DNA from 3 places in the Streptomyces sp. NPDC056628 genome. Region 3 is predicted to be linked to each of the others. Evidence: riboswitches for the same ligand, from Rfam matches in the RefSeq annotation. Region 3 holds a riboswitch; each other region holds the start of a gene.
The links. A riboswitch is a leader RNA that binds a small molecule or an ion and turns the genes downstream of it on or off. The one in region 3 is predicted to bind cyclic di-AMP.
Positions count from the first base shown of each region.

Region 1: linked by a shared signal. The riboswitch ahead of ACFRAC_RS03905 (C40 family peptidase) and the one ahead of ACFRAC_RS04470 (C40 family peptidase) in region 3 are both predicted to bind cyclic di-AMP.
Region 2: linked by a shared signal. The riboswitch ahead of ACFRAC_RS10995 (NlpC/P60 family protein) and the one ahead of ACFRAC_RS04470 (C40 family peptidase) in region 3 are both predicted to bind cyclic di-AMP.

Region 1 covers NZ_JBHTWG010000002.1:116,258-120,567, reverse strand. Annotated here, with positions in the region: gene ACFRAC_RS03915 (ABC transporter permease) at 1-816, shown strand, start outside; partial or broken gene ACFRAC_RS03910 (hypothetical protein) at 1,259-1,551, shown strand; cyclic di-AMP (ydaO/yuaA leader) riboswitch at 1,891-2,098, shown strand; gene ACFRAC_RS03905 (C40 family peptidase) at 2,102-2,575, shown strand; gene ACFRAC_RS03900 (ATP-binding protein) at 2,735-3,193, opposite strand; gene ACFRAC_RS03895 (helix-turn-helix domain-containing protein) at 3,407-4,273, shown strand; gene ACFRAC_RS03890 (DUF397 domain-containing protein) at 4,283-4,310, shown strand, end outside.
Region 2 covers NZ_JBHTWG010000006.1:80,040-84,349, forward strand. Annotated here, with positions in the region: gene ACFRAC_RS10990 (MOSC domain-containing protein) at 114-656, opposite strand; gene ACFRAC_RS10995 (NlpC/P60 family protein) at 706-1,857, opposite strand; cyclic di-AMP (ydaO/yuaA leader) riboswitch at 1,866-2,025, opposite strand; gene pcrA (DNA helicase PcrA) at 2,368-4,310, shown strand, end outside.
Region 3 covers NZ_JBHTWG010000002.1:240,200-244,509, reverse strand. Annotated here, with positions in the region: gene paaC (1,2-phenylacetyl-CoA epoxidase subunit PaaC) at 1-789, opposite strand, end outside; gene paaB (1,2-phenylacetyl-CoA epoxidase subunit PaaB) at 800-1,093, opposite strand; gene paaA (1,2-phenylacetyl-CoA epoxidase subunit PaaA) at 1,090-2,067, opposite strand; cyclic di-AMP (ydaO/yuaA leader) riboswitch at 2,335-2,505, shown strand; gene ACFRAC_RS04470 (C40 family peptidase) at 2,514-4,310, shown strand, end outside.

The DNA.
Region 1 (4,310 bases), 120 kb from region 3:
CACGACGGCGCGTTCGAGGTGCACCGCTACGCCGACGAACCGGCCGCCCACCGCGCCATCCAGGACCGGGACGTGTATGGCGCGGTCGTCGTGACACCCCAGGGCCCCCGGCTGCTGACCGCGTCCGCCGCGAGCCCGGCCGTGGCCCAGCTGCTGCGGCAGGCGGTGGCCGGGCAGGCGGCCGCCGAGGGGACGCGGGTGGAGACCGTCGACGTGGTACCGGCGCCCGAGACGGACCCGCGCGGGGCGGCGCTGAGCTCCAGCGTGCTGCCGCTGGCCCTCGCGGGCATCGCGGCGGGTGCCGGGGTCACCCTGCTGGGGCTGCGCGGCCTGGGCGCCGCGGGCGCCCTCGTGGGCACGGCCGCCCTGACCGGCCTGGTCGCGGCCACGCTGGCGCACAGCTGGCTGGGTGTCCTCACGGGTGACCGGTGGGCGGAGACCGGGGTGCTCACCCTGATGACCCTGGCCGTCAGCGCCGCCGTCGCCGGGCTCGGCGCCCTCCTCGGACCGGCCGGCACAGGTCTCATGGCCGCCACCGTCATGCTCATCGGCAACCCGTTCTCCGGGGCGGCGTCGGCACCGCGGATGCTGCCGGAGCCGGTCGGCACGATCGGCCAGTGGCTGCCGCCGGGCGCGGGCGCGACCCTGCTGCGCTCGGTGTCCTTCTTCGACGGCGCCGCGTCGGCCGGCCCCGCCCTCACCCTGACCTGGTGGGCCGCACTGGGCCTCGGCGCGGTCCTGCTGGGCGCCCGCCTCAAGGCGAACGCGACCACGACGAGCCCTGCCCCGGCCCGCCGGCCCGCCCCCGTCGGCTGACCCGCCCGCGTCGGCGGAACCACCGAACCGGCCGTGCGCCCCCGCCGGAGCGGACGGGGGCGCACGGCCTCGACGCGTCCGAGACGTGACAGGCGGCAGGGGACGACCCGGCCCGACCTTCACCCGGGGGCCACCCGGGGACTCAGGAGGGCTTCGGCCCCCGGTGCTCCGCCGTGAGGCCGAAGCGGTGGGGTGCGCGGGGGGCGGACGCGACCTCGCCAGGCAGACCCAGGAGCCGGCCCGCGTGCGGTCCCGGACGGAGGGAACGCCCGCCGGGCACACCGGCCGCCCGCGCGCCCGGGTGGCGCCGATCTCGAGCGCGAGACCGTACGCGTCACCCAGGAGGCGCCGCGGGACGGGCTGGTGGACCGCGTCGCCCCGGACCGCGCGGCCGCGACCGCCCCGGACGAGGGGCGGTGACCGGAGGACGCCGCCACCCGGGTTGCCGCCCCTTCCCGCGCCGACGCGCACGGAGGCGGAGCTGATCGACCGTTACCCGGAGTCGTGGGCCTGCTGGGCCCTAACAACCCGGCGAAGGACGGCGACACCTACCGGGGCCCGCGCGCCGCCCAGGCGCTCGCCGGCAAGGCGGTCGCGCTCCGGGACGCGCCGGCGCTGATGCACTGTCGGGGCGAGACGGAGCCGCACGCCCGCACGCTGGAGCGTGCGCTGCGCGTCCTGGCCAGGGAGCGCCGCACGGCCCGCGTCACGCCGCCGCCGCGCTCCGACAGTTGACGGCGCCACAGCCGCGATCCGGACCCGCGGCCCGCCGCCGCGACGTCCGCCGCCACGCCGAAACGGACCGAACGGCGTACCCCCCATCGGCGTATTCCGTACTCCTTCCGTGCGCGCGTACGGCTTGCGTCACGGGCGGGACGCACAGCCGGATTTGAGCCTTCCGCCGCTGGTCCGGGGCTCGTCGGGCACCTGGCCACTTCCTCGAACGCAGTAGCGTCCACCCGAACGGGTGAGTGGTGAGTAACACCACAAATCCCCGGTTCCGTTGGGATTTTCGTTCTTCCGTGCGCCAAGATCCCTGACTGACGACAAGCCCCCGCCGCAGCGGCGGGGCGATCCGGGCGGACGCCGAGTCCTGCCGCCGCCCGGATGACCGGTCGACAGGAGTGGATCGGCAGGAGTGGAGGACCCGAGCAAGACGGGTCGCCGGTACGGACGTTCGTTCGAATCGAGCAACCCTTGGGGTGAAGCCGCGACGCGGCCGGGCAACTTCGCCAGCCCGAATCCGACAGGTCATCCTTCACAGGCGGCTGACGAAGGGTTGCGCATGACTGCGCTCAATCGTGTCCCGTCGCTCATGGCCAGGGCCGGTACGGCCTCGGCCCTCACTCTCGCCGCGGTGGGCGGCTCGATCGTGACGCCCGGTCTCACCTCGGAGGCGGAGGCCGCCACACCGGCGACGAAGGCACTTCGGATCGCCGCCTCGAAGAAGGGGTCGCCGTACAAGTGGGGCGCCACCGGCCCGAACCGGTTCGACTGCTCCGGGCTCACGCTGTACTCGTTCAAGAAGGCCGGCAAGAAGCTGCCCCGCACGGCGGCCCAGCAGTACAACAAGACCCGCCACATCTCGGCCTCGCACCGCAAGGCCGGTGACCTGGTGTTCTTCCACTCGGGGTCGTACGTCTACCACGTGGGCATCTACGCCGGTAAGGGCAAGATCTGGCACTCCCCCAAGAGCGGTGACGTGGTCAGGTTGCAGAAGATCTGGACCAGGAGCGTCTGGTACGGCCGGGTCAAGTGACCCGCGGGGCGCCTACGGCGCCCCCACCCCCGCCGGCGCCCTCCCGGAGCGCGGAGGGCGTCCGGCACGGGCCGGGCCCTCCAGCGCCTCCGGGGCCTCCCGGGGCCGGCGGGGGCGGAACGCGCCGCGCGGCGCGTCGTGCGGCGCCACGCGGCGCTCCTACGGCTCCTGCGGCGCCGCGACCGCGACCGGCGAGGCCGGTACGGTCCACGGCAGCTCGATGGAGACCGTCTTGCCGCCCTCGCGGGTCGGCCACACCCGGATCCGGCCGCCGCACTCGGCGGCCAGCCAACGAATGATCACCATGCCTCGGCCGTTGTCCTGCTGGACGGCGGCCGGCAGCCGTTTGGGGAACCGCGGATGGCTGTCGGTCACCCCGATGCGCAGGTGCTCGTCGCGGTCGAGCTCGAGGTCCACGGTGAAGGTGGGCGACTGCCCGAGGGTGTGCTGGACGGCGTTGGTGGCGAGTTCGGAGACGATGAGCCGGATGGTCTCCGCCGCCTCCGTGTCCGACGGCAGCCCCCACTCGGCGAGCGTGGTGATGACGTAGGACCGTGCCGCGGAGACCGAGGCGGGATCGCTCGGCAGAGTGACGGATGCTTCCAGATGGTCTGCCATGGCGACGTCGTCCCTTTCCGACGGGACCGCAGTCCGACACGGAGCGGAGGGTTCGAGTACGGTCCCGGACTGGTGCTTCGCCGCCAGACTGCCATCACCACGACGGTCACGGGTGCCGATCCGCCAAGATGTGCATATATCTGTCGCTCGAAGCGGTGAACTCTGCGACGGCAGACCGTATTCGGGCGGCCCGGTCGGAGTAAGGAGTTGCCCATGCAGCACGGCCCGGCGGTCCGCCGCCGGAAACTGGGCGCGGAACTGCGTGCGGTGCGCGCCGGGACCGGGCTCACCAGTGGTGAGGCGGCCCGCCTGGTGGGCTGGCACCAGTCCAAGGTGAGCCGCATCGAGACGGGCGCCAGCGGGGTGAAACCGGCCGATGTGCGATTACTGCTCGACGCCTACGGCGTACGGGACGCCCGGCTGCGGGAGGTGCTGCTGGCGCTGGCCGGTTCCGACGCGGCGGGCCGGCACCACTGGTGGCACGCCTACCGCGGGGTCCTGCCGCCGACCTACCGGGACTTCATCAGCCTGGAGTCCCAGGCGAGCGCGATGCGCACGCTGGAGACCTCCGTGGTGCCGGGGCTGCTGCAGACGCCCGAGTACGCGCGGGCGGTGACCCGGGCGGCGACGGGCGGGACGGACGACGGCGCCGACGACCGGCTCGACGCGCTGGTCGCGGTCCGGCTGGCCCGGCAGGAGGTGCTGCGGGCCGATCCGCCGCTGCGGCTCAGCGCCGTGCTGGACGAGGCGGTGCTGCGCCGGGAGGTCGGCGGCCCCGAGGTGATGCGGCGCCAGATGGAGCGCCTGCTGGAGGCGGCGCGGCTGCCCCAAGTGAGCCTGCAAGTGCTGCCGTTCACGGCCGGTGAGCATGTCGGCATCACCGGGCCTTTCGTTATCTTCTCATTTTCGAGCACTTCTGATCTGGACGTTGTGGTTCTCGACCACTTGACGAGTAGCCTCTATCTCGAACGGAAAGAAGACCTCCAGGCCTACACGGAGGCCTTCGACACCCTTCGGCTCCACGCCCTTTCGCCCGAGGAATCGCTGGATCTCATCGCCGCGATAGGTGGCGGCGCGTAAGGAGGCACCATGACCGCACTGCCTCGGAACCTCAGGT
Region 2 (4,310 bases), on a different contig from region 3:
TGCTAAGGAGCGCGTCGCAGGGCGCGGGCGGGGGCGCGCGCGGGGGGTGGGTGAATCGACGAGCAGGGCGCGCGGGGGAGCCGGACTCGCCGACGCCCTCCCGCGGCCGTTCCTCAGACCCGGTCCAGCGGCCGGTGCGGCCCGTCCGGCAGCTCCACGTCGATCGCGTCGCCGGGTCGCACCACGCCGCCTTCCGCGACGACGCCCATGATTCCGGCCTTGCGCAGGAGGCGGCCGGCCTCGTCGCGGCCCACGACCTGCTTGAGCAGCCCGTCCTGGAAGTGGTCGATCTGCAGGCACGGGTTCCGCAGCCCGGTGACCTCGACCACCGCCTCGGCGCCGATGCGCAGCAGCGTGCCCACCGGAAGTCCGAGCAGGTCCAGGCCGCGCGTGGTGACGTTCTCCCCGAGCTCGCCGGGCGCCACCCGGAACTCCGCCTCGGCGAGTTCGGCGAAGAGCTCCTCATGGATGAGGTGCACCTGGCGCAGGTTCGGCTGCGTGGGGTCCTGGGCGAGGCGCGAGCGGTGCTTCACCGTCACCCCCGCGTGGACGTCCCCGTCCACCCCCAGACCCGCCAGCAGTGTGATGCTCTCCCGGTTCGGCTTCGTGAACGAGTACACCTCGTTCCTGCTGACCGCCGTCACGACTCCGGTCATGGACGTCGTGGACGTCATGGACACGGCCCCCCCTCGTTCGCCCCGGCCCTCACGCCGGGCGGACCACACTGTGGATCGACGACTCGCCGTCGTAGTAGATCGACTCCTCGCGGACGTACGCGCCGGGCTTCGGGGCGTGGATCATCATGCCGTTGCCGATGTAGAGGCCCACGTGGGTGACGTCGTCGTAGAAGAAGACCAGGTCACCGGGCTGGGCGCTGGACAGCGGGACCGTGGTGCCCGCGCTGACCTGGTCGTAGGTGACGCGCGGGATGTCCACGCCGGCGGCCTTCCAGGCGGCCTGGGTGAGGCCGGAGCAGTCGTAGGAGCCGGGGCCGGTGGCGCCCCAGACGTACGGCTTGCCGATCTGGGTGCGGGCGAAGGCCAGCGCCTTCCCGGCCCTCGTGGCGTACGACCCGTCCGGGACGGTGCTGCCCTGCTCCCGCTGATCCTGTTCCTGCCGCTGTGCGGCCTCCTCGCGGCGGCGCTCGGCCTGCGCCTGCTGCCGGGCCAGCTCCTCGGCCTTGCGGGCGGCCTCTTCCTGCTTGCGCTTCTCGATCGTGGCGAGGCGGGCCTTCTCCTGCGCGGTCAGCTCGGAGAGCAGCCGACGCGCGTCCCCGAGCTTCTTCTGGACGGTGGACTTGGCGGTCCGCAGGTCCTTCTGCGACGCGGTGAGCGTCTCGAGGCTCCTGGTGGCCTCCTGCCGCTTCTTCATCGTCGCGGACTGATCGGTGAAGTACTCGTCCACCGACTGCTTCTGACGGCCCGTCATGCGGCTCATCAGCTGGGACTGGTCGAAGTAGTCCTGGGGGCTGTCCGCGAGGAGGAACGTCGCGGTGTCCGGGGCGGCGGCGCCGGTGCGGTACTGGGCGGCGGCGTTGCGGCCGAGCTCCTCGCGCGCGTCGTTGAGTTTCTGCGTGCGCCGGGCGACGTCGTCGAGGAGGGTGTCGACGCGCTTGCGCTGCTTGGTCGTCTTCTCCTTGGCCGCGTTGTACTTCTCGGTGGCCGACTCCGCCTGGCGGTACAGGTCGTCGACCTTCTTCTCGACCTCTTCGAGGCTCGGCCTGTCGTCGGAGGACGGGTTCGCGTGTGCCGTCTGGGACAGCAGGGCCACGGAGGTGAGGGCCGCGGTGGCCAGCGCGGGGGTCCGTATGCCTGCCACGCGCGTTCCGGAGGGACGCGACTTGCGGTGCGACGCCAAGGGAGGCGACTCCTTCCATGCTCCGCCTACCGGGTTAGCTGTCGGGTTCGGGCGGGTGGTTCGGAAGGGTTGCCCTACGGCCGCTCCCGGGACGGGGAGTCGGGCCGATTCACCCCAAGTTCGGTGGGTCCCCGGCTCCGGATGCACCGGACTCGGCGGAGGCCGCACGGCCCGGCGTCGTTCGCCGGTGGGGGTCGCACGGCCTGCCCGGCACGGTAGCCAACCGGTGTGGCCGCTGTGAAGGTTGATGTGCGATATGCCCGATACATTTTCGTGACCTTCGGTCCGGGGGGCGGGTGGAGGGGGGCGGCTCGGGCAACTGATGCCGTTCTGAGGCCATCGATGCATCTTGTTCCTACTGGGCCGATATCCACTGCTTGGCGCCGGGCGGTGTGTGACGTGATGGCATGACTTCGAACGGTAATCGGCGGGCCGGGCATCGGCCCGGAAGGTGTGATGTTCTCCAGGCGGCAGCCGGTTGTCGGTGGGGCCGCCTAGACTCGGAGAGCGATGAGCAGCCTCTTTGACGACAGCTTCCTGGCGGACCTCCAGGCCCCACGGGCCCACGGGGAAGAGCACCCGCCACCGCCCGAGGACGATCACACTCCGGAGTCGCTTCCGGACGATCTGTTCGGCGGGAAGTTCGACGTGCCGCCGGACCGCGACGCCTACTACCGCGACGGCGCCCCGCGCCCGGCCCTCGACGCCGCGGCGCTGCTGGAAGGGCTCAACGAGAACCAGCGCGCGGCCGTCGTCCACTCTGGCACCCCCCTGCTCATCGTGGCCGGAGCCGGGTCCGGCAAGACGCGCGTGCTCACGCACCGCATCGCCTACCTGCTCGCCGAGCGGAACGTGCATCCGGGCCAGATCCTGGCGATCACCTTCACCAACAAGGCCGCCGGCGAGATGAAGGAACGCGTCGAGCAGCTCGTCGGACCGCGGGCGAACGCGATGTGGGTGATGACCTTCCACAGCGCCTGCGTCCGCATCCTGCGCCGGGAGAGCAAGAGGCTCGGGTTCACCTCCTCGTTCTCGATCTACGACGCCGCCGACAGCAAGCGGCTGATGGCGCTCGTCTGCCGGGACCTCGACCTCGACCCGAAGCGGTTCCCGCCCAAGTCGTTCAGCGCCAAGATCAGCAACCTGAAGAACGAGCTGATCGACGAGGAGGACTTCGCCGCCCAGGCCACCGACGGGTTCGAGAAGACCCTCGCCCAGGCGTACGCGCTGTACCAGTCGCGGCTGCGGGAGGCCAACGCCCTCGACTTCGACGACCTGATCATGACGACGGTCAATCTGCTGCGCGCCTTCCCGGACGTCGCCGAGCACTACCGCCGCCGGTTCCGGCATGTGCTGGTGGACGAGTACCAGGACACCAACCACGCGCAGTACGCGCTGGTGCGCGAGCTGGTCGGCACGTCCGAGCACCCCGTCGACGTACCGCCCGAGGCCGAGGCCGAGGTCCCGCCCGCCGAGCTGTGCGTGGTGGGTGACGCCGACCAGTCGATCTACGCCTTCCGGGGCGCCACCATCCGCAACATCCTCCAGTTCGAGGAGGACTACCCGGACGCGACGACGATCCTGCTGGAGCAGAACTACCGCTCCACACAGACCATCCTCAGCGCCGCCAACGCCGTCATCGAGCGCAACGAGTCCCGCCGGCCCAAGAACCTGTGGACCAACGCGGGCGCGGGCGCCCGCATCACCGGCTATGTCGCGGACACCGAGCACGACGAGGCGCAGTTCGTCGCCGACGAGATAGACCGCCTGACCGACACGGGGGAGGCGAAGGCCGGCGACGTCGCCGTCTTCTACCGGACGAACGCCCAGTCCCGTGTCTTCGAGGAAGTCTTCATCCGCGTCGGGCTGCCGTACAAGGTCGTCGGCGGTGTGCGCTTCTACGAGCGCAAGGAGGTCCGGGACGTCCTGGCCTACCTGCGGGTCCTGGCCAACCCCGAGGACTCCGTCCCGCTGCGCCGGATCCTGAACGTCCCCAAGCGCGGCATCGGCGACCGTGCCGAGGCCATGATCGACGCCCTGTCGCAGCGGGAGAAGATCAGCTTCCCGCAGGCCCTGCGGCGCGTCGACGAGGCGTACGGCATGGCCGCGCGGTCGACCAACGCCGTCAAGCGGTTCAACACGCTGATGGAGGAGCTCCGCACGATCGTCGAGTCCGGCGCGGGCCCGGCGACGGTCCTGGAGGCCGTCCTGGAACGGACGGGGTACCTCGCCGAGTTGCAGGCCTCCACCGACCCGCAGGACGAGACCCGGATCGAGAACCTCCAGGAACTCGCGGCCGTGGCCCTGGAGTTCGAGCAGGAGTCGGCCGAGGGGGAGGAGTCCGGCGGGCTCGCCGCCTTCCTGGAACGGGTCGCGCTCGTCGCCGACTCCGACCAGATCCCGGACGAGGAGGAGGACGGCTCCGGAGTCATCACCCTGATGACGCTCCACAC
Region 3 (4,310 bases):
CAACTCGGCGAGCAGCGGGGCGAGGTGCTCGGTGTGCTCGCCCTCGCGTCCGCAGCCGGGCAGCGGGCGGTACACGGGCATGGGCAGTCCGGCCGCGTCGGTGACCTGCTTCAGGTCCGTGACGACCTCCTGCCGTACGTCGAACGCGGTGAACAGCTCGCCCAGGTAGGGCGCCACCTGTTCCTGCGCGCGGCGCATACGGCGGTGGGACTCGTCGGTGCCGTCGCCCAGGCGGACCGCCCACTCGGCGGCGTACTGCCGGTGGTAGCGCAGCTCCTTGGCGCCCTTCTCGGCGATCGCCGCGAGCACCGGGTCGGGGTGGGACGCCAGCCGCTCGAAGTGCGCGAGCCGCCAGCTGGACAGCACCAGCAGCCGCACGATCGTGAACGCGAAGTCGCCGTTGGGGAGTTCGGCGAGGCGGACGTTGCGGAAGCCGGCGGCGTCGCGGAAGTACGCGTACGCGTCCTCGCCGCGTCCGGTGCCGTCGGTCTGGCCGGCGCGGGAGTACAGCAGCCGGGCCTGCCCGAGCAGGTCGAGGCCGATGTTGGCGAGCGCGACCTCCTCCTCCAGCTCGGGGGCGCGGGTGACCCACTCCCCCAGGCGCTGCGCCGAGACGAGCGCGTCGTCGCCCAGCGCTACGCACAGGGCGGCGAGCGCGGCGGCGTCGACGTCGTCCGGGACGGTCGTGTCCACGCCGTGCAGCGGGTCCTCGAAGCCGGTGCCGTAGGCCCAGCGGGTGTCGTCGTCGTGTCCCTCGGCGAGGGTCAGGTAGACGTGGTCGTCACTCATGCCCTCTCCTTCAGATGTGGGGGACGTCGTCGGGGATGTCGTAGAAGGTGGGGTGGCGGTAGACCTTGTCGGCGCTGGGCGCGAAGAACGGGTCCTTCTCGTCGCGGGTGGAGGCGGCGATGTGCTCGGAGCGCACGACCCAGATGCTGACGCCCTCGTTCCGCCGGGTGTACAGGTCGCGGGCGTGGGTCAGCGCCATCCGGTCGTCGGCGGCGTGCAGCGAGCCGACGTGGACGTGGTTCAGTCCGCGCTTGCCCCGGACGAACACCTCGTACAGCGGCCAGTCCTGCCTTCCGGTGCTCATGCCACCGCTCCCTTCTCCGCGCGGGCGGCCTGCTTGGCCGCGTGGGCAGTGGCCGCCTCCCGCACCCAGGCGCCCTCGTCGTGGGCGCTCCTGCGTCGTTCCACCCGCTGTGCGTTGCACGGGCCGTCACCCTTGATGACCCGCATCAGCTCGTCCCAGTCGGGCGTGCCGAAGTCGTGGTGGCCGCGCTCGGCGTTCCAGCGCAGCTCCGGGTCGGGCAGGGTGACGCCGAGCTTCTCGGCCTGCGGGACCGTCATGTCGACGAACCGCTGGCGCAGCTCGTCGTTGCTGTGCCGTTTGATCTTCCAGGCCATCGAGCGGGCGGAGTTGGGCGAGGAGTCGTCGGGCGGCCCGAACATCATCAGGGAGGGCCACCACCAGCGGTTCACGGCGTCCTGGACCATCTCCCGCTGGGCCTCGGTGCCGCGCATCATCGTCATCAGCAGCTCGTAGCCCTGCCGCTGGTGGAACGACTCCTCCTTGCAGATCCGCACCATCGCGCGCGCGTACGGCCCGTAGGAGCTGCGGCACAGCGGCACCTGGTTGCAGATCGCGGCGCCGTCCACGAACCAGCCGATCACGCCGACGTCGGCGAAGCTCGCCGTGGGGTAGTTGAAGATCGAGGAGTACTTCTGGCGGCCCTCGATGAGCCGGTCGGTCAGGTCGGCGCGGTCGGCGCCCAGGGTCTCGGCGGCCGAGTACAGGTACAGGCCGTGACCGGCCTCGTCCTGCACCTTCGCGAAGAGGATCGCCTTGCGGCGCAGCGAGGGCGCCTTGGTGATCCACTCACCCTCCGGCTGCATGCCGATGATCTCCGAGTGGGCGTGCTGCGCGATCTGCCGGATCAGTGTGTTGCGGTAGCCGTCCGGCATCCAGTCCCGCGGCTCGATGCGCTGGTCGCGCGCGATCGTCGCGTCGAAGTGCTCCTCAAGCGGCCCTTGTGGGGGCGCCTCGGTGGAGTGTGAGGTCGTCATCGCTCCCGCTTCCCAACCGACCATTCGTTCGGTGCCAGTGTGACGTGTTTCGCCGAACGGAGCAAGACCTTTGAGGTCACCGACGCCGCCACTCTGCGTGACCGCACGGGCGCGCCGTGACGCGAACCGACCCGACCGCCGCCACCGGCGTCGAAGGTCACAAAAACGTATCGGACATTTCGCACGTCAACCTTCACTGCGGGCACACAAGTTGGCTAAGTTACTGGCTCAGGACGCGCGTTGAACTCCGGCGAACCCCGTCGGGACGAGCGGCCTCCGCCGAGTCGGCGTGCCCTGCGGGGCCGCGGAACCGGGGACCCAACCGAACCATGGGGTGAATCGACCCGAGGCCGTGACGGGCCGGGTCGTAGGGCACACCTTCCGACGCGAACGCCCGAACCCGTCAGCTAACTCGGTAGGCGGAGTACGGAAGGAGCACGTCGCCCATGGCGCCGGAACGCACCGGTATGCGCAATTCCGCGCTCGCCTCGGCAGCAGCCCTCACCTCGGTGGCCCTGCTCGGCCAGTCGGCCGGTGCCGCCCAGGCGGACGAGGGACCGAGCCGCGAGGAGGTCAGCCGGCGGGTCAGCTTGCTCTACGACCGGGCCGAGACCGACACCGGGACCTTCAACGCCACCCGCGCCTCGTCGACGGGACCGCGCAAGCGCGCGGGCGGCCCGGCGGCCTCGGGGCGCGACGGTGACGGCGGCCGGGGCTCGGCCCCGCTCGACGAGGTGGCCCGGCAGTGGTTCGACGTCGCCCGGTCCAGACTGGGCCCGACGACTCCGGCCGTGCTGCCGAGGGACCGGATGCCGGAGCGGTCCGCCCCGGCCCGGTCCGCACGCCCGTCGGCCGGCGACGGCGCACGGGAGATATCCGGCCGCACCGCCCTGGAGCTGCCCGCCGGATCGTCCGCACCGGTCGCCGAGTTGACGGCCGGAACCGCCCGCTCGGCAGTCATGGGAGAGCTCACCGCGGGTCCGGTCGCGGCGCTGCCCGCGGCGACCACGCCGGCCCTCGAATCCGGGGCCGCCCCGGCGCTGCCCGCCCCGGCCACCGCGGATCCGGAAGCGGCTCAGCGGTCCATGCTGCGCGCGAGCAAGGAACGCAGCGGGCGCAAGCTGGCACAGGCGCGCGACCTGTTGTCCGCGCGCGCCGGCCGCACCACCCCGGCGCTGGAGGCTCCCCCGGCCGCCCCGGCGTCGTTCCCGCCCGCGGCGCAGACCCGGTGGGACGCCCTGGAGGCGCAGAGCGCCGCCGATCTGACGACGGTCCCTCCGGGGACGACGGCTCAGCCCGCGCCGCCGGTGGACACCTTGTTCCCCGCCGCCCCTGGTGACCAGTCGACGCCGACCACGGGGACGGCGAGTGCCCCGCAGGTGTTCGCCGCCCCGGACGCCGGGTTCGCCGGGGCCGGCCAGACCGGAAGCTTCCCCACGGTCGACCAGACCGGGGGCTTCCCCACGGTCGACCAGACCGGGAGTTTTCCCGCGGTGGCCCAGACCGGGAGCTTCCCCGCCGTCGACCAGACCGGCAGATTCGCGGCGGCGGCCCAGACTGGCAGCTACCCCGTGATCGACCAGACCGGGGGCTTCCCCATGGTCGACCAGACCGGGAGTTTTCCCGCCGTGGCTCAGACCGGGAGCTTCCCGGCGGTCGACCAGACCGGCGGATTCCCCGCCGTCACCCAGACCGGCAGTTTTCCCGCCGTGGCTCAGACCGGAAGCTTCCCCGCAGTCGACCAGACCGGCGGATTCCCCGCCGTCACCCAGACCGGCAGTTTTCCCGCCGTGGCCCAGACTGGGAGCTTCCCCACGATCGACCAGACCGGCGGGTTCCCGGCCGTCACCCAGACCGGAAGCTTCCCCGCAGCCCCGCTGTCCGGGAGCTTCCCCGCTGCCGCTCCGGCTCCCGCCGCCGTGGCGGTCCCGCAGGACAGTCGGGCGCTGAGGGCGCTGGAGTTCGCCCGGGCTCAGGTCGGCAAGCCGTGTGTGTGGGGTACGACGGGGCCGAACACCTTCGACGGTCCCGGGCTCACCCAGGCCGCCTGGAAGGCCGCCGGTATCGCGCTCCCCCGCACCGCCCAGGAGCAGGCCACCGCCGGGCAGGGCGTCGCCCTGACCCAGCTGGAGCCCGGCGACCTGGTCCTCTACCACGCCGGCCATGTCGGCATCTACTCCGGGAACGGCATGATGATCCACGCCCCGGGCCCCGGCACCGTCATCCGCGAGGAGTCCATCGAG